One region of the Latilactobacillus curvatus JCM 1096 genome, then DNA from elsewhere that is predicted to be linked to it. Evidence: riboswitches for the same ligand, from Rfam matches in the RefSeq annotation. Region 1 holds a riboswitch; the other holds the start of a gene.

Evidence for each region. Region 1 has a riboswitch for magnesium ahead of LCU_RS01790 (hypothetical protein). Riboswitches for the same ligand answer to the same signal wherever they lie in the genome.
Region 2: linked by a shared signal. The riboswitch ahead of LCU_RS10255 (P-type ATPase actuator domain-containing protein) and the one ahead of LCU_RS01790 (hypothetical protein) in region 1 are both predicted to bind magnesium.

The regions. Positions count from the first base shown of each region.
Region 1 covers NZ_CP026116.1:318,843-329,181, reverse strand. Annotated here, with positions in the region: gene LCU_RS01805 (dihydrolipoyllysine-residue acetyltransferase) at 1-862, opposite strand, end outside; gene LCU_RS01800 (alpha-ketoacid dehydrogenase subunit beta) at 892-1,869, opposite strand; gene pdhA (pyruvate dehydrogenase (acetyl-transferring) E1 component subunit alpha) at 1,871-2,980, opposite strand; gene LCU_RS01790 (hypothetical protein) at 3,289-3,951, opposite strand; M-box (ykoK) riboswitch at 4,176-4,341, opposite strand; gene def (peptide deformylase) at 4,455-5,006, shown strand; gene LCU_RS01780 (ABC transporter ATP-binding protein) at 5,248-7,017, opposite strand; gene LCU_RS01775 (ABC transporter ATP-binding protein) at 7,004-8,743, opposite strand; gene LCU_RS01770 (hypothetical protein) at 8,772-9,257, opposite strand; gene LCU_RS01765 (DNA-directed RNA polymerase subunit epsilon) at 9,454-9,666, shown strand; gene rnjA (ribonuclease J1) at 9,671-10,339, shown strand, end outside.
Region 2 covers NZ_CP026116.1:849,540-859,878, reverse strand. Annotated here, with positions in the region: gene LCU_RS04510 (YneF family protein) at 41-268, shown strand; gene LCU_RS04505 (ABC transporter ATP-binding protein) at 425-2,170, shown strand; gene LCU_RS04500 (ABC transporter ATP-binding protein) at 2,172-3,962, shown strand; gene LCU_RS04495 (alpha/beta hydrolase) at 4,022-4,954, shown strand; M-box (ykoK) riboswitch at 5,014-5,177, shown strand; gene LCU_RS10255 (P-type ATPase actuator domain-containing protein) at 5,252-5,812, shown strand; gene LCU_RS10250 (HAD-IC family P-type ATPase) at 5,840-6,439, shown strand; gene LCU_RS10075 (HAD family hydrolase) at 6,443-7,012, shown strand; partial or broken gene LCU_RS10155 (HAD-IC family P-type ATPase) at 7,028-7,291, shown strand; gene LCU_RS10070 (cation transporting ATPase C-terminal domain-containing protein) at 7,295-7,798, shown strand; gene LCU_RS04485 (lysophospholipid acyltransferase family protein) at 7,838-8,461, opposite strand; gene LCU_RS04480 (tRNA1(Val) (adenine(37)-N6)-methyltransferase) at 8,566-9,309, shown strand; gene LCU_RS04475 (GIY-YIG nuclease family protein) at 9,302-9,577, shown strand; gene LCU_RS04470 (GNAT family N-acetyltransferase) at 9,593-10,132, shown strand; gene rpsB (30S ribosomal protein S2) at 10,294-10,339, shown strand, end outside.

The sequences.
Region 1 (10,339 bases):
CTGGCGACGTTGGTTGTTCTGCTGTCTCTACAGCAGGTGCTGTCGTTGTTGCAGCGCCATTTTGCATGAAGATTTGCACGTCTTCTTTAGTAATCCGACCATGTTTACCGGTGGCTGGCACTTGACTGATATCAACATCGTTTTCACGTGCGAATTTTCGAACAGATGGCATAGCTAAAATCGTCCGATTTTGGTCACTAATCGCAACTACTGCTTGACTGCTTGGCGCCGTTGTTTTAGCTGGTGTTGATTCTGACGCCGTAGCTGGTGCTTGTTCAGCAGATGTTGCCGTTGCCGAATTGTGACCTGGAGCATCAATTTCGACCAATACTTGACCGACAGTCGCCACTTCGCCTTCACCGACTAAAATTTTAACGACTTTCCCACTAACAGGTGATGGGATTTCTTCAACTGATTTATCATTTTGAACTTCTAATAAAGTGTCATCTTCTTGAATGGTATCGCCTTCTGCGACCGCCCATTTTTGAATTTCACCTTCGGCAATCCCTTCACCAATATCTGGTAATTTAAATTGGTAAACACCACCTGCATCGGTTGCAGTCGGTGCTGCTTCGGGTGTAGCAGCTGGTGTTGCCGTACTTGGTGTATCGTTACCTTCAACACCTGGTGCGTCAATTTCAACCAGTACTTGGCCAACTGTTGCCACTTCACCCTCACCGACTAAAATTTTAACGACTTTCCCACTAACGGGTGATGGGATTTCTTCAACTGATTTATCATTTTGAACTTCAAGTAAGACATCATCTTCTTGAATCGTGTCACCTTCTGCGACTGCCCATTTTTGAATTTCGCCTTCTGCGATCCCTTCACCAATATCCGGTAATTTAAATTGATATGCCATACGTCTAACGTCCCTTCTTTCGTTATCGACTAAAAGTTAATAACTTCTTTAACCTTATTTTCAATATCAGTTGCATTTGGTAACCAAGTTGCTTCAGCTTGTCCAAATGGGAATGGCGTATCAGGAGCTGAAACACGTGCAATTGGAGCTTCCAATGAAAGAACAGCACGTTCTGAAATTTCAGAAGCAACTTGTGCCCCAACGCCTGCTTGTTTTTGTGCTTCTTGAACAATAACGACCCGCCCTGTTTTTTCGACAGAGGCGATAATTGTTGCAACATCTAATGGTGCAATTGTTCGTAAATCAATTACTTCAGCTTTAATATTCTCTTTAGCTAGGTTTTCGGCCGCTTTAATCGCTTCTCTCACCATTGCACCGTAAGTGATGATTGAAACATCTGTCCCTTCAGTAACCACAGCTGCTTTATCAAGCGGCACTGTATAAGATTCATCAGGTACTTCTTCGCGGAACGACCGGTATAATTTCATGTGTTCAAGATACAAAACAGGATCGTTTGAACGAATCGCAGAAATCAATAAGCCTTTGGCATCATATGGATTACTTGGCACAACCACGCGAATCCCTGGAATTTGCGTGATCATTCCTTCAAAGTTATCTGAATGTAATTCTGGGGTATGCACGCCACCACCAAATGGTGCACGAATCGTGATTGGCATGTTGCGTGTGCCACCCATCCGATAACGTGTCCGTGACATCTGGCCAGCAATCGAATCCATTGTTTCGAAAACGAAACCAAAGAATTGAATTTCAGGTACAGGGCGGAAGCCTTCTAGTGCTAAACCGATTGATAAACCACCAATCCCAGATTCAGCTAACGGTGTATCAAAAACGCGGTCTTCACCATGTTTAGCTTGCAACCCTTCAGTTGCTCGGAAAACCCCACCGTTCTTCCCAACATCTTCCCCGAAAATCAAGACGTTCTTATCATCTGCAAGTTCTAAATCCAGCGCATTTGTAATTGCTTGAATCATCGTTTTTTGTGCCATCTTAATTCGACTCCTTTGCACTGTACTCTGCGATTTGTTCTTTAATGTTTTGTGGTTGGTCTTCAAATGTAACATTCAAGAAATCTGTGACTTTTTGTTTTGGCGCAGCATCCGCTTCGTTGATGGCTGCTTTAATGTCTGTTTTAACTTGTTCGATCAATTGGTCTTCTTGATCTTGTGACCAAAGTCCCTTATCAGTTAAGAAACGACGCATTCTAACGAGTGGATCACGTTTCAACCAAATATCGTCTGTTTCTTTGGTCCGATAACGAGTCGGATCATCCCCTGATAATGTATGTGGTCCATAACGATAGGTTAATGTTTCAATTAAGACCGGTCCGTTGCCAGCAGTTGTAAATTCACGCGCTTCTTTCATCACTTCATAAACTGCTAGTGGATCCATCCCATCGACTTGAATGGCAGAAATCCCAGCTGCGACCCCTTTTTGAGCCAACGTTACAGCAGCTGTTTGTTTTTCACGTGGGACCGAAATCGCAAAGCCGTTATTTTGAACAACGAAAATGGCTGGTGCTTTAAAAGCACCCGCAAAGTTCAAGCCTTCATAGAAATCCCCCTGTGAAGTCCCACCGTCACCGGTATAAACGTAAACAGCATTTTCTGATTGGCGCTTCTTCATCCCAACCGCAACACCCATTGCTTGAATGTATTGCGCGCCGATAATGATTTGTGGTGGCATCGCCTTCAAAGATTCTGGATACTTGTTACCGTCAATATGGCCTCGTGACCATAGGAATGCTTGTGATAAAGGTAGCCCATGTTGCACTAATTGTGGCACATCCCGGTAACCAGGGAATAAAAAGTCGTCTTTAGTCATCGCAAAGTTACTTGCTAATTGGCTGGCTTCTTGCCCAGCAGTTGGTGCATAAAATCCTAACCGGCCTTGACGGTTCAAAGCAGTTGCTCGTTGATCAAGCACACGCGACCAAACCATTTGTTTCATCAGTTCAACCAATTGGTCATCACTGAGATCCGGCATCAATTCCGGATTAACAACCTGGCCAGTCTCATCTAAAATTTGAACGGTCTTAAAATCTTGGCTCTCATCGCTCAATAACTTCTCAAAATTAACTGCAGCTTTATTATTGACCATAGTATCCATATCTCCTCTTTAAAAAACTGTTTTAATGACTGCTTATATCTGTATTACTTAAGCATCTTTACAAGACTAATTTAGCATTTCACATCACTAAATGCAAGCGTTTTATAAGCTATATTAGTCAGTTTACGCTTTCATTAGTTTTTATTATATGTGAATCTAATCACTAGTTAGCTAGTTTTCACGTCTGTTCTATATCTGTTATAATTTAATTTCGTTTTCTGTTATATAATAGCAAATAATAGGCACAAAAAAAGAGTCCGCCGTAGCAGACTCATCGTTAAATTTAAGTTGGGGTAGTTCTATGCCAAGACCGGTTGGGGTATCTCAGCGTTGCCAGCATGCACTAAGAGCTCTTGAAACACTCTGACTACTGGTTTAATTTGTTGACTGACTTGCACGCACCGTTCACTTACCCGCAAATCATTTAAATCAATCGCAACCTTAATTTGACCAAGGTTGACTAACTTAATCATTGTTAGCAGGATTGCCCCGACAACCAACGTTGCCAAGCCCATGAAAGCGAATTGATTAACCATTAATACTGCACAAAACGAAACCAATGCAGCTACCGCCATCATAAAAGTGCTTCCCACTCTAACTTTAGGTGTTTGTGCTTTAGCACCAACCGTTGCATCTAGCACAACGCCGTGCACCATTTCAGTCACTGCTTCGCCCGCTTCAATAACGTTAACATCTTTGTTAACTGTTGCGATTGTAACGGGTGTCTTTTCGCTAGCAGCCAATACCAAAATATCACCGGGCACAATTTGATCTGCACCGATTAAGCGTAAAAAGCCATCACGCATAACGCTAACCCGTGCTTGTGAATTTTCTAATACTGTTTCTCTTTTAGCAGCTTCGACAGTTGTTAAGCCACTTGGCCGAGTTGCCAATAAACGCATTAACATCCCACTGCTTGTAATGCCAGTGATGTTAACGTCTTTTTTTAATTTCTTGTGCATCGCGTTCGACACTCCTTCCCTTTTGAGGAAGTCGTCGTAAACCGCTAGCCTAATGCTGGCAGTAAAATGACAGACCACCTCGAATGATCACCATCGCTACTACTTACAGGTCCTTCAGCTGTTTTCATCATTTTACTCACCAGACTTTCTCTACTTTAAATTTAGTCATACCGCTTTATCCGACAAAAAAAGACGCACAACAATTGAGCGTCATCCATTTATCATGGCGTTCCCAATCGTTCAGTTTTAGCACTATATGACGTAGAAACCATGTTCAGCTACGTTAGAAAAAGCCTTCATTGGCAGTTTCAGTTGACTCAATTGGCATCTCTCGATGTTTCTGAGTAGCAGCGTTTGTTCATATAGGAGCCTCACCTAACGGAAAAGCAATATATCTATACTCTTATACTACCCGTTTCACTTTAGCAGGTCAAGCAATTCATTCCGTTTTAACTTGAATTGTGCTAGAATAATGAATGACGAATTAATCGGAGGTCTTAACTGTGATATTAATGAAAGATATTATCCGCGAGGGTAACCCAACACTTAGAAAGATAGCTGAACCTGTTACTTTTCCGCTATCAGATGAAGATCGGCAACTTGCTGCTGACATGATGGCATTTTTAGAAAATAGCCAAGATCCTGAACTTGCTGAAAAGTACCACTTGCGCGCTGGCGTCGGTTTAGCTGCACCCCAAGTAGATGTTTCAAAACAAATGTCTGCTGTCTTGGTCCCTGGACCAGACGAACCCATCTTCAAAGATGTGATTATCAATCCTAAAATTATCAGCCACTCTGTTCAAAACGCAGCACTTGCTGAAGGTGAAGGTTGCTTATCAGTTGACCGCGAAGTGCCCGGCTTTGTGCCCCGCCCTGACCGTATTACACTACGTTACCAAGATTTAGATGGTGAAAGCCACAAGATTCGCTTAAAAAACTACCCAGCTATTGTGTGCCAACACGAAATCGATCATCTAAATGGCATCTTGTTCTTCGATCACATCAACAAACAAGACCCATTCGCAGCACCAGATGACATGATTATTATTGAATAGAAGTGCGATTGGTTGTGCTTAGCAACTGAGCATTAATACAGAATTGGCAGTTATCCCGAATTGTGGGATAACTGCCAATTTTAGATTAAACGGGAGTTGTTGCACCCAAGAGCACGTTAAAGAAGAAGAAGTGCTAATTCGAGTTGGTCAGGCTTTGAGGCTTAACGGTAAAGACTACTCAAGAAGCACATAAAAAAAAGCGTGATTGAAATCTTCTAATGAGATTTCAATCACGCTTTTTTTATGCTTCCGCCGCTTCAGGCGTATCGGCAAATTGACTGTTATATAAATTAGCGTACACACCACCGGCCGCTAATAGCGAATCGTGCGTCCCTTGTTCAACAATTTGACCATGGTCCATCACTAAAATCAAATCCGCGTCGCGAATCGTTGAGAGTCGATGGGCAATGACGAAACTCGTTCGCCCTTGCATGACTTTTTCCATGGCTTTTTGCAATAAACCTTCCAATCGGGTATCCACCGAACTAGTTGCTTCGTCCAAGATTAAAATCTTAGGATCCGCAATCACGGCTCGGGCAATCGTCAATAGTTGTTTTTGCCCAAGCGAAACGTTGCTTGCTTCTTCATCAATCGTCATTTGATAGCCGTTTGGCAGCGTATGGATAAAATGATCGACATTAGCGGTTTTAGCCGCATCAACGACTTCATACTCTGTCGCATCGAGTTTCCCGAAACGGATATTATCGGTGATTGAAGCATGATATAACCAAGCATCTTGAAGTACCATCCCAAATTGGGAACGGACTTGTTGCTTGCTTAATTGCTTCGTGTCAACCCCATCAATCCGAATCGTTCCAGATGTCACATCATAAAAACGCATCAACAGGTTAATCATCGTTGTCTTCCCAGCACCGGTTGGCCCGACAATCGCCACTTTATCACCTGGGTTAGCAGTAAAGCTCAAATGGCGAATCAATAGTTTGTCTGGGTTATAGCTGAAACTGACATCATCAAATTCAACTTTACCTTGAACGATTGCTGGCAACGATGCTGTTTCATTATCGGTTGCTTCAACTGGCTCATCTAAGATTTCAAATACACGACCAGTTGCAGCAGCAGCTGATTGAATCACACCAGACAACTGTGTAATCTGTGAGATTGGTTGGTTCACTTGCCAAATATATTGAATGAAGGCTTGTAAATTACCAACTGAAATCACACCGTGCAAGACATAATAACCACCTAACGTTGCCATCCCGGCATACGTCATGTTTGTCGTTAAACCAACTAACGGCATCATCAAGCCAGAAACAAAGGCTGCCTTAAAGCCATAGTCAGTTAACCGATCCGTAATTTCTGCAAAAGCAGCAATTGCGCGTTCTTCTTGTCCGTAAAGTTTCAAGACACTGAAGCCGCCATAATTTTCCTGTACAAAGCCGTTCATTTCGCCCAACGTGTCTTGTTGGCCTCTAAAGTACGGCTGCGATTTCTGAATGACCCGTCTTGAAATCAATAACGATGCTGGAATCATTATTAATGATAAGAGCGCCATCCAAATATTAATCGTAATCATCATGATCACGGCCGTGATGATCCCTAAGATCGATGTCACAACTTGAATTAAACTCTGTTGTAAAGCGTTCGTAATCGCGTCCACATCGTTGGTTACCCGTGACAAGATATTCCCTTGTTGTTGTGAATCAAAAAAACGAACGGGTAGCGCATTGATTTGCAAATCAATGTCGCGCCGTAAATCACGCATCGCCCGTTGAACAGCCCGCGTCATCCAAAACGAGCCTAAAAACATCGTCACTTGATATAGCAACGCAAAGCTCAAAATCATCGCAATCACCTTCGCGATATAACTAAAATTAATCGCAACGTGTTGTGCTAAACTCCGACTGATTTCAGTAATGGCTAGTCCCATGATCACTGGCCACAGTGCATTAGCGAGCACCGAAATAACAGTTGCGGTAATCGCAAGCCAAAATGTCACTTGATACGGCCCAATGTAGCGCATTAGCCGTTTAAGTTCTCTAATATTCTTCATTGAGTTCCTCCTGTGATAACTGTGATGCCGCAATCGCACGATAAATCTCGTTATCTTTTAATAAGTCGCGGTGAGTCCCAATACCAACCACTTGACCTTCGTTTAAGACGACAATCCGATCAGCATTCATGATAGTCCCAACTCGTTGTGCCACAATCAGCACTGTTGCCTCTTTGGTGATTGACTTCAATGCACCTCGTAACGCCGCATCCGTTTTATAATCCAATGCTGAAAAACTATCATCAAAGATATAAAGCGCGGGGCGGCGGACAATCGCTCTGGCAATCGCCAAACGTTGCTTTTGACCACCAGATAAATTGCTCCCACCTTCGGCTAAATAAGTTTGTAAGCCGTCTGGTTTTTCAGCGACAAAGGTATCTGATTGTGCAATTTTCAAAGCTGTCCATAATTCTTCATCAGTCGCATTCGGATTACCATAACGCAAGTTTTCCGCGATTGTTCCGGTAAATAACACCGCTTTTTGTGGAATAAAACCGATCTTTTGGCGCAACGCCTTAAGTTGATAGTCGCGCACATCATGACCGTCAAGCTTAATCGATCCACGTGTTACGTCAAAAAAGCGTGGAATCAATTGAATCAACGTTGACTTACCACTCCCGGTACTCCCAATAAAGGCAACCGTTTCACCCGGATGCGCTTGGAACGTGACATCCCGAACGACTGGACTTTCAGTCGGACCTGGATAAGCAAAGGAGACATTATCAAACACCAATTCACCTTGTGTGTCGGTTGTTGTTACCCCGTCTTCTTTTTCGGTAATATTAATTGGCGCATTCAGAATTTTTTCAATTCGTTCTGCTGAAACAGCGGCCCGTGGATACATCATGAAGACACTGGCAAATAACATAAATGAAAACAGTACGTGGAAAATATATTCAATAAACGCAATCAACGTCCCAACCGCTAAGTGACCACCATCAATCTGAACAGCCCCTTGCCAAATGATTAGAACGAATACGATATTAAAGATGAACGAAAAGCCCGGTTGTGCTAAAGCCACCAACGTAAACAGCCGGATAGAACTATGACTGTAGTCATCATTCACTTTTCTAAAGCGTAATTTCTGGAATTGTTCCCGCACAAAAGCACGGACAACACGAATCCCAGTCAAGTTCTCACGCAGATTCAGATTAATCGCATCCAGATTTTTTTGTTGTTCCGTCGACATCGGTTCAGAAACGCGACCAATCAAGACAACCCCCGTTAGCAGGATTGGAATTGCCGCAAATACAATCCATGAGAGCGATTGACTTGTCCGTACAATCATGAAAGCACTCGCGACGATCATCATCGGGGTCATAAACCCTGTCCGCAACACTTGGGTCATAAATTGCATCACCTGGAAAGCATCATTAGTGGTCCGAGTAATCAAAGAAGACACACCAAATTCGCCATACTCACTATGGGAAAACTGCATGGTTTGTTTAAAAATATCGTTACGAATGTCACGGACGATATTGGTGGTTAATTTGCTACCAGTATAAGCCAAGCCAATTAAGCCAATTAGTCCGATTAAACAGATTCCAACCATCAATAACCCAAATTGCCACACAGGACCAAAGGTATGTTGATTAATTCCTTTATCAATAATTTGTCCTAATAACGTTGGTAATCCCAATTCGATTAGAATAAATCCAAATACGCAAATAAAGTTCCAAAATAGTAATTTCTTATATCGGATCGTATAGCGCCACATTAATTTCATCGGTGCAAACTCCTTCTAGACTTCAAATTTAATCTTCTACCTGTGCCATATCTTTAACATACTCGATTGTTTCGCGATTGACAATAAAAGCAACGTCAAAATGCAATTGTTCTTCCAAAAACCACACATCAGTGACTAGCAAAGCCGGATAACGCGGACTGACGGAGGCAATCCGCCGTTCGTAAGCCACTTCATTGAGTTGTTCCTCAATTGCGGCTGCCACATCCTTTAGTGCAGACGATGTTTGTCGGATGGGCACTTGGTACTCGAAGACCATCACATTATTGCCCCAAATTTCAGTGGGCAGGTTCGAAACCAGTTTGGCTTGCGGTGCATAAAAATCCGGCTGACTCGCTTGCATTTTTTGATAAGCCACCGTTGCAATTTCATCCGCAATTTCTTGACTACTGTGTTGTAAAATCCGCGTCGCTCTTTGTCGGCGTAACCGTTTAATCAACCAGGTTAAAAAAAGCGCTAACGCGACAATGATAACGACTGACAACCAAATTAACATAACAATCCCCCACTTCTATTGCTCACTAATATGATAATTATAACCGAATCGAGGCAAACACGCTATTTAGAGCACGTCGCTCAATGTATACTTTACCGAAAAGATATGCTAAAATATTCTTAAATGTTGAGTAATCAACCCCTGGACGGTTAATCTTTCGTTTAAAACTATGATGAATAATAAAGGAGTTTTACAATTGATTTATAAAGTACTTTTCCAAGCAGACAAAACCCAAAGCCCTCTACGCGAGGCAACTAAATCGATCTATTTAGAAGCAGACAGTGCCGTTGAAGCACGCCAACTTGTTGAAGACAATACTCCCTACAATATTGAATTTGTACAAGAATTATCTGGTAAGCACCTTGCTTTTGAACAAGAATCAGAAGATTTTAAATTAACGGAGTTTTAATTAAATGAAACTCGATATTAAGAATAACGAAACCGCCGTTTTCGCCGTAGGGGGACTTGGTGAAATCGGTAAAAATATGTATGGTGTTCAATTCCAAGACGAAATTATTGTGATTGATGCCGGCATTAAATTCCCCGAAGATGAACTCTTAGGGATCGATTATGTTATTTCAGACTATCAATACCTTCAAAAGAACCAACAAAAGATCAAAGCCCTCGTCATTACCCATGGGCATGAAGATCACATTGGTGGTTTACCTTACTTCTTGCAACAAGTCCCTAATGTACCCGTCTACGCTGGTCCATTGGCACTTGCCTTGATTCGCGGTAAGTTAGAAGAACACGGCCTTTTGCGGTCAACAGAATTACACGAACTAAACGAAGATACCGTCCTTAAATTCCGCAAAACAAGTGTTGATTTCTTCCGGACTACCCATTCAATTCCTGATACTTTAGGGGTTGCGATTCATACACCTCAAGGGGTAATCGTTGAAACTGGGGATTTCAAGTTTGACTTGACCCCGGTTGGTAATCAACCTTCCCCTAATCTTCAAAAAATGGCACGTTTAGGTGAAGAAGGCGTTTTATGTTTAATGTCTGATAGTACCAATGCCGAAGTACCAAACTTTACAAAGTCAGAACGTTTCGTCGGCACTTCAATCCGCCATATTGTG
Region 2 (10,339 bases), 530 kb from region 1:
ACTATTTAAGTGAACTGAATTAGGAAGGGGTGCATAAGATATGGGATTAGGCATTTTATTATTTGTCATTGGGGCTTTATTAGGCGCAGTCGCTGGTTTCTTTGGCGCACGTGCTTACATGAAGAAGTATTTCCAAGACAATCCACCAATTAACGAAGAAATGTTAAAGGCTATGATGATGCAAATGGGTCAAAAACCATCTGAAAAGAAATTAAATCAGATGATGAGCTCAATGAAAGCACAACAAAAACGTAGCAACAAAAAATAAAACAGTCAAGTCGGTTTTAAAAGGGTTTCTAACGAACAAGTCGTTTGTTAGAAGCTCTTTTTTTATCATAATAAGAACGGAAATACAAATGATTGTCCGGCTTAATTAAGATTGTTATAATAGGACTTATCGAATTTTAGAGGATAGGAGCACAACATGGGAATTTTTAAAAAACTAGGGTGGTATTTTAAACAAGAATACCGCCGCTATTTATGGGGCGTCATCTTTTTAGTCCTCGTGGCGATTGTCCAAATTGTGCCACCAAAAGTGATTGGGACCCTGGTTGATTTAATGGACGCCAAACAATTAACGGCCCAAAAATTAATCATGTGGCTCGGCGTCTTGTTAAGCGCAGCGATTTTACAATATATTTTTCGCTATGGTTGGCGGACCCGGATTTGGGGTGGCGCGGCTAAACTGGAACGGACATTGCGGAGTCGATTGTTCTGGCATTTCATGAAGATGGACACGACCTTCTTCCAAAAACATCGGACAGGTGACTTGATGGCACATGCCACGAATGATTTAACCGCGATTCAACAAGTGGCTGGTGCCGGTATTTTAACCTTTGCCGATTCAATCATCACTGGTGGGACAACGATTATTGCGATGGTGATTTTCGTTGACTGGCGCTTAACGTTGATGGCCTTGATTCCAATGCCCTTGTTGGCCGTTGCGTCACGACGGTTAGGTGCACATTTACACACAGCGTTTGGGCAATCACAGGCGGCTTTTTCACGGTTGAATGATAAAACCCAAGAGAGTGTCTCTGGGATTAAAGTCTTAAAAACGTTTGGCCAAGAAGAAGCTGATATTAAAGATTTCAACGAGATTGTCACGAAGACAATTGCGATTAATAAACGTGTGAATATGATTGATGGTTTATTTGATCCCGCCATCAGTTTGATTATCGGGTTAACGTACATTGTAACAATCATTTATGGCGGGACGTTGGTTATGAATCACAGCATTTCGATTGGTCAATTGATTTCGTTCATTAGTTATATCGCGGCGCTTGTTTGGCCAATGTTTGCGATTGGGCGCTTGTTCAACGTCTTGGAACGGGGCAATGCGAGTTATGATCGGGTTGATCAACTTTTGAAAGAAACCAGCACCATTGTCGAAGCACCGGATGCGATTCAAACACCAGCAACTGGCGATATTCATTATGCTGTTCAAAAATTTACGTACCCTGGCGACAAACAACCAACGCTCAAACAGGTGGCGTTCACTCTGCCACAAGGTAAAACGTTGGGCATTGTCGGAAAAGTTGGTTCGGGTAAAACCACACTGATTAAATTATTATTGCGTGAATATGATCAGTATCAAGGCGAGATTCAAATTGATGGTCACGATATCCGGGATTATTCGCTGGATGCGTTACTTGATAGTATCGGCTATGTGCCACAAGATAATTTCTTATTTTCAACGGATGTCCGCGACAATATTCGGTTTGCTGATTTTGACCGAAATCAAGCGGCGGTTGAAGATGCCGCGATTTCGAGTGCGGTGCATGATGATATTTTAACGTTTGTCCAAGGTTATGAAACGGTCGTTGGTGAACGTGGTGTGTCGTTATCTGGTGGGCAAAAACAACGAATTGCGATTGCGCGAGCGATTATGACTGATCCAGAAATTCTGATCTTAGATGATTCGCTATCAGCCGTTGATGCAAAGACTGAAGAAGCGATTTTAATGAATTTGAAAACGATGCGGGCTGATCAAACCACCATTATCACTGCTAATCGCTTGAGTAGTGTGATGCACGCCGATGAAATCATTGTCATGGATGACGGTCAAATCACCGAACGTGGGACACACGAAGCACTCCTTGCCGCAGATGGCTGGTACGCAGAGATGTGGTTGAAGCAACAATTAAGTCAAGCCTTAGGAGGTGCATAAGATGGCCAAGCAATATCAATCAGAATGGTCCAAGAAAGTTCCATTGAAAGAGCAATTGCACATCATGAAACGCCTCTTTGGTTATACGAAACGCTATAAACGCCAATTTATCGGCGCAATTGTGGCCGCCGCAGGTTTAGCGACCATCAATATTTTATTACCACGATTACTACAAGTCTTTATGGATCGTTACTTAACCAATCAGAGTGCGACCACCCAAGTTTTAATGGGGGTTGCGGCGTTGTACGGTTTAGGCGTGATTCTCAAAGCCATTACACAATTTTTCCAATCTTTCCTTTTTGGAATGGGTTCGGAACGCGCGATGGAAGATGTCCGGCGCGATTTATTTCAGAAGCTCCATCAACTCGGGATGCGTTATTTCGATCAGACGCCAGCAGGCTCGATTGTATCGCGGGTCACGAATGATACGATGACTTTGATTGATTATTGGAATGTTTTCTTATCCTTGTTAGTCGGTTCATTTTCAATCATTTCAGCGTTCATTGCGATGTGGTTAATTTCACCAAAAATTGCCCTTGCAACGGCAGCGTTTCTACCAATATTGTTAATTGTTATCTGGTATTACAGTAGTTACAGTGCGCGGGTTTACCGGCATATGCGTGAAAAATTGAGTCAGTTGAATACGAAACTCAACGAATCAATCGAAGGGATTACGATTATCCAACAATTCCGCCAGGAAAAACGGTTGACCGACGAATTCGAACAAGTTAACGCGGACTATTTAAAAACGCGCGAAGCGATGATTCGAACGAACTCGTTGTTGCTCGCACCAATTGTGAATTTACTCTATACACTGGCATTGGTCGTTGTCTTGAGCTTGTTTGGTGTCTCAGCCCTGCATAGCTTTGTCACGGCGGGTTTGGTTTATGCGTTCACAACCTATGTTGGGAACTTCTTTAATCCGATGACCAATATGATGGATTCTTTATCATCATTACAAGATGGAATGGTCGCTGGTCGCCGAATTTTCAGAATTCTCGATCAAGAAGAATATGCGCCAGCTCAAAATGCCGATGCTGCAAATGAAATTACTGAGGGTCGCGTCGAATTCAAGCATGTTTCGTTTTCATACGATGGGAAAAATGAAATTTTGCATGACATCTCATTTGTTGTTGAACCTGGACAAACTGTCGCCTTAGTTGGGCATACCGGTTCTGGGAAAAGTTCAATTATTAATGTCATGATGCGGTTCTATGAATTTTATGAAGGTCAGATTCTAATCGACGGACATGATATTCGGAGTCTTCAGACAGCAGAACTGCGCCGCAAGATGGGGCTTGTTCTACAAGATGCATTCATGTTTTATGGTGATGTCGCATCAAATATTCGATTATTTAATCAAGAGATTACAGATGCCCAAATTCGCGCAGCGGCTGAATTCGTGCAAGCTGATGACTTTATCGAACAATTACCTGGTCAATATCATGCTCGTGTAATTGAAGGTGGCGCTCAATTTTCAAGTGGACAACGCCAATTAATTTCGTTTGCGCGAACATTGGTTACAAATCCTAAAATCTTGGTCTTGGACGAAGCGACGGCTAATATCGATACGGAAACGGAATCGATGATTCAAACTGGTCTCGCTCGGTTACGTCAAGGACGTACAAGTATTGCCATCGCGCACCGTCTATCGACGATTCGCGATGCTGAATTAATCTTGGTTTTAGATCAAGGGCAGATTGTCGAACGGGGTAATCATGATAGCTTAGTGGCTCAAAAAGGACGTTATTATGAAATGTATCAACTCCAAAATGGTGGCAGTGAAGAATAAGCAGTTTCAAAAAAACACGACTATTATTATTGCGGAGTAAATCGGGAGGAATTTAGCACATGAAGAAAAGACGCTGGCTGAAATGGTCGTTAATTAGCGTTGTTGTCTTAGTGGTGGTAGCACTATTTGGTGCCACTATGTATATGTATCAATACGCATTTGTACCGGGGCAAAAATCATTTTTAAATGGTGGTAAGCCAACGAAAGTCTATCAAGACAATCAACGTTGGTTAAAAAATGTTAAACAATCAAAGTGGCATCAACAATCTGCCACAGATGATTTAAAATTGGCGGCAATTTATGTGCCAGCAACAAAACCTACGAACAAAATAATTTTAGTTGCGCACGGCTATATGGGTAAAAAAGAGGATATGGCACGCTATATTCACATGTATCACGATCTTGGCTACAACGTTCTCGCGCCGGATGACCGTGCAGCAGGTGAATCGGAAGGCGATGCCATTGGCTATGGTTGGACGGATCGCTTGGATTACGTCAAGTGGGCCCAAAAAATTGTCGCTACCAACGGACAGGATAGTCAAATTGCCCTTTTCGGGGTCAGCATGGGTGGCGCGACCGTCATGTTTACCGCGGGTGAAAAATTACCTAAGCAGGTGAAAGCGGTGATTGAAGATTGTGGGTATAATAGCATCGCTGACGAACTCGCTTACCAACTAAACGATCTCTTTGGATTGCCGAAATTCCCGTTATTTTACACAACGAATTGGATGGCACGGGTTCGCGCCGGCTATAACTTTAATGATGGCGATACTGCTAAGAGTTTAGCTAACTCGAAATTGCCAATCTTCATGATCCATGGCGATCAAGATAAATTTGTACCAACCAAAATGGTGTATACAAATTACAAAGCGGCGCATGCACCTAAACAACTCTGGGTGGTTCCGGGGGCAGCTCATGGTGAAGCCTTGGCTACAGATCCAACAACCTATCGTAATAAAGTTGCGCAATTTTTAAATGAATATCTTCAATAAGTCTGTTTAATTGTATTTTGAAGTCGATTTGGTGTGATAGATATATAAATATATTGATATCGCTAATCCGTTAGGTGAGGCTCCTATATGAACAAACGCTGCTACTCAGAAACATCGAGAGATGCCAATTGAGTCAACAGAAACTGCCCTGAAGGCTTTTTCTAATGTAGCTGAACAAAGTTCTACGTCATATAGTGCTAAAGCTCAACGATTGGAATGGCTTGTTTTTCTTGTGAGGCATCCTTTCTTTGAGGATGCCTTTTTTATGCGGATCAGCTGCGAATGGGAGGGATTACGATGGCTAAGACAATTAAAATGACACTCAATCAGATTAATCAATTAACGCCAAAAGCGAGTTTAGAACATTTCGAAACTGACAAGAAGGGGTTATCACGGCAGCAACGAACAGCACGGTTACAAACCTATGGGGAAAATACGATTCAAAAGCGGCAACAGCGTTCGTTATTGCGAGCTAGTTGGCAGAGCGTGCAAGATCCGTTTATCGGCGTATTAGCCGTCTTAATGATCATCTCCTGGCTCAGTCGAGATATTGATGGCGCGATAGTTATGTTAATCATGATTGTTGTGTCTAGTAGCATTCGATTCGTGCAAGAGCGCAAGTCCGAGCAAGCGAGCATTGCTTTACAAGCGATGTTGGCAAAGACCAGCCGGGTTGTAATTGAGGGTCAACCAACTGAAGTTGCCGCACAAAGTCTGGTACCTGGGGATATTGTGCAGCTGCAGACGGGGGATTTGGTGAATGCTGATTTAAAAATTCTGGCGAGCCATGATTTACAAATTAATCAATCTTCTTTGACGGGTGAATCAAAACCCGTGAGCAAACGCATAACAGCGTAAGCAACTGACGTAATGAATGCGGCGGATATGGCGAGTTTATTGCTGATGGGCAGCACCGTTGTCAATGGGCAAGCTACCGCGTTAGTGATTGCCACGGGTCAAGCGACTTGCTTTAGCGCAATTGTGACTACTGAACCTAAGTCGCGACCGAATCAATTTGATGCAGGGTTAAAACACATCAGTTGGTTATTAATTCGCATGATGCTCGTTTTGGTGCCCTTTGTATTTGTGATTAATGGTGTGACTAAGGGAGATTGGCAACAGTCGTTTTTCTTTGCGATTGCAGTGGCAGTTGGTTTGACACCGGAGATGTTACCGATGATCGTCAATAGTAATCTGGCGAAAGGCAGTGTCGTTTTAAGTCAACAACAGGTCATCGTAAAGCAGTTAAAAGCCATTCAGAATCTCGGGGCGATGTCGGTTTTATGTACGGATAAAACGGGGACGTTGACGGAAGATCATATTAAATTGATGTACTATGCAGATATTTTAGGAAAGCGGGATGTGCAAGTTTTGCGATTAGCATATTTGAACGCCAAGGGTCAATCCGGCTGGCAGAACCTTCTGGATGAAGCGATTATTCATTACTATGAACAAGACCAAACCAATGATGACTTTCCATATTAAAAATTGGGCGAGATTCCATTTAATTTCGAGCGGCGGCGGCTAACGGTCTGGCTCAAAAACCATGCAGGTAATCAATTAGTGCCAAAAGGGGCCTTTGAAGAAGTGCTAGCAATGTGTTCCCAAGTCAGGTTAGCGGATCAGATTGAGCCGTTGACTGAAGTGCAAAAGCAGAACCTAGTGGCAGTGCATGATCGTTTGGCACAACAAGGGATGCGGATGCTGGCGGTTGCTTATCAAGATGAGTTAGCAGAGACGGCATCAATTGACCGCGTTGGTAATCAAGGTTTGATTTTCGCCGGCTTTTTGGGCTTTTTGGACCCACCAAAACAATCAGCTATCTCGGCAATTCAACAACTACAAGCTCATCAAGTGGCGGTCAAAATTTTAACGGGTGACAGTGCTTTAACGACGCAGCAAGTTGCCCAAAAAGTGGGCATTCAGAATCTAGCTGTGACCACTGGTGAGATGTTAGAGACGTTAACGGATGCACAAGTCAGTGAGCTATTAACCGAGCAAGCATTATTTGCCAAATTGGCTCCACTTCAAAAAGCGCGTTTAATCCGTTTATTATAAGCACAAGGGGAAGTCGTCGGTTTCATAGGCGATGGCATTAATGATACGACAGCTTTGAAACAAGCAGATGTCGGGATTTCAGTTGATAATGCCGCAGACCTCACAAAGGATGCTAGCGATGTAATCCTACTGGAAAAAGATTTGAATGTTTTAGAACACGGGGTGCTTGAAGGACGGAGAGTCTTTATCAATATGTATAAGTACATTCGGATTACGTTAGCTTCTAATCTAGGAAATGTTTTGAGCGTGCTGGTTGCCAGCATCTGTTTACCATTTTTACCAATGTTGTCACTGCAAATTCTTGTCCAGAATTTACTGTATGATGTCGCCCAACTCTGGTTACCTTGGGATCGGGTTGCTGAAGATCAATTGCGCCAACCAACACAGTGGGCAACTAAAGGCTTACTGAAGAGTGCGTTTATTCTAGGACCGTTGAGCTCAATGGTTGATATTTTAACGTTTGCGATTCTCTGGTTTGGATTTGGCCTGCAAACATCAGCTCAACAGGGGGCTTTCCAAGCGAGTTGGTTCGTCGTTGGTTTATTGACGCAGATGCTAGTGGTTTATGTATTACGGACACCAGCATCACCGTTCAAGGATCACGCAAATTGGCGTGTTTACTTGGGGAGTTTAATCAGTTTGTTAATTGGAGGTATTCTGGTATTGACACCGCTTAGACAAGCCGTTGATTTCCAAGCGATTCCAACACAATTTGGCTGGATTGCAGTGGCATTAGTTACGGTCTATCTATTGGTGACGAATGCGGTTAAGAATTTAACGCGTTAAAAAAACTGCTAGATGATATCATCTAGCAGTTTTTTGTTATTATTTTTTATCAGGTAGTTCATATTTAAAATCAGGGTTAATTTCGTGGTCAATTTGGTCAAATGCAGCTTGCATTTGATGATTGACGATTTCTAAGTTTTCTTCGTTGAGTTTTAATTTCGGATCGATTGGGATTGGTTCACCAAAACGAATCGTAATCTTTTTCCGTTTTAAAACATCAGAGAATTTTAATGGTCCTTGGTAGACTGCTGGTACGAGTGGGACCCGCGCCATCTTGGCAATTACGACCGCGCCGCCTTTAAGTTCGCTTGAATAGCGGCTACCAGTGGGGAACATGATTAACGAAAGTTCTTTTGAGCGAAGGGCTTTTACTGGCGTTTTAATCGCCGATGGACCAGGATTTGTTCGGTTCACAGGAAATGCGTTTGCGTGGGTTAAGATGAAGCGTAAAATTGGGTTTTTAAAGAGTTCTTCTTTAGCCATGAACGTGAACTTTCGGGGACTAGCAGCAAGTGCGAAGAAGATTGGATCCCACCAAGTCCGGTGCGGGCCAACTAAAACATAAGTCCCTTCGGGCAGGGCTTCTTTATTTTCGACCTTCAAATTGCCATTCAATAACCAGGCTAAAATGCGGACGATAAAACGTGCAAATGAGAAAAACATAGTTTAGATTCCTTTCAAACGTGACTAGTATCTGCTCATTATACCAAATAATGATACTCTTTGTTATAATATGCCTAAATACAAATGAGGTTGAAGGTAGAACGATGTTAAAAGCAGATGAGCGAATTGACCAATTATTTCGCTTAGATATTCAGATTATTCAAAGCCCATCCGTCTTTTCCTATTCGATGGATGCGGTGTTGTTAGCCGACTTTGCCCAGTTACCAAAACGCGGGACGATTGTCGATTTGTGCGCAGGCAATGGGGCGGTTGGATTATTCATGAGTCCCAAAACAAATGGTCAAATTATCGGTGTTGAACTTCAAGAACGGTTGGCCGACATGGCACAACGGTCAATTGAATTAAATGACTTAACCGACCAGGTGACAATGCTCAATATGGATTTGAAAGACGTTAACACTAAGATTCATAAGGACAGCGTCGATATTGTGACCTGTAATCCACCATATTTTAAGGTTGAACCCAATAGTCAAAAAAATCCCAATCAACATCTGGCACTGGCGCGGCATGAGATTGCAACGGACTTACGCACTGTGGTTCAAACCATGAGTGGCCTGTTAAAGATGAATGGTAAAGGGTATTTAGTCCACCGTCCCGAACGGTTCTTAGAAATCTGTGACGAACTACGCGCCGCACGCATGGAACCCAAACGCGTCCGGTTTGTTTATCCCAAAGCAGGCAAAGAAGCGAATATGGTGTTAATTGAAGCGGTCAAAGATGGTAAAAAAGGGGGCTTACGAATGCTTCCGGAACTGACGATTTATGACCAAGACAGCCACTATACACCAGAGATGCGCACGAAGTTATTCATGGCTGACAATGACTGAGAAGGCTTATTATTTTTACGTATTAGTCTGCGCCGATCATAGTTTTTATGGGGGGTTCACGACCGACGTTACCAAACGCGTTGCCACGCACAATGCTGGCAAAGGTGCGAAGTACACAAAATTGCGCCGACCAGTGCGGTTATTATATTTTGAAACGTTTAGTGATAAATCGGCGGCGCTTAAAGCAGAGTATGCGTTCAAACATCAACCCCGCCGCAAAAAAGAACAATATTTAATGGAACATGGCATTTCAAGAACTCAATTTTAGAATGGAGAGACCAATATGCAACCTAAGTTAGTTGTCGATCAACACATTCATTTACAACCTGTGACGGAAGCGGATGCGCCGGCGTTATTTCAGTTAGTGGATCAAAATCGCGTCAATCTCGATACTTGGTTACCATGGGTGGGCGATATCGAATCAGTGGCCGATGAACTTGGCTTTTTAAAATATGCGCAACAACAAATGGCAAACCAGGAACTTTGGATGGCAACGATTTGGGATGACCACCAGTTAGTTGGTACGATTGATGTCCACAATATTGACGACTTGAATCGTGCGGGTGAAGTTGGCTATTGGTTAGATGAAGCTTTCCGCGGACGAGGTGTCATGCATCGCGCACTAGCCGCCATTGAACAATACGCGGCCAGTGAATTGGAACTTGACCAGTTGAGTATCATTGCTGCACACGAAAACGTGGCGAGTCAGCAAGTCGCGCTAAAAGCGGGCTATCGAGCGGTTGAAACAGTGAGTGGCGTTACCTCAGTGAGCCACCAACCACAAGATGCAACCCGTTATCAGAAACAATTGGGCGGCATGTAAGTTCTTGTTGACGCGCCTTGTTATTTTTAGTATACTTTTAAACGGTATTTCAATACCAAAAAATAATTCACACTGGTTGATTTCTAGAGAGGTGCTTGGCGACAAGTTCTCTAAAAAAGTGAAACCAGTGGTCGAAAAAAACCATATGGAGGTCTGTTGACATGGCTGTATTGTCAATGAAACAATTATTAGAAGCGGGTGTTCACT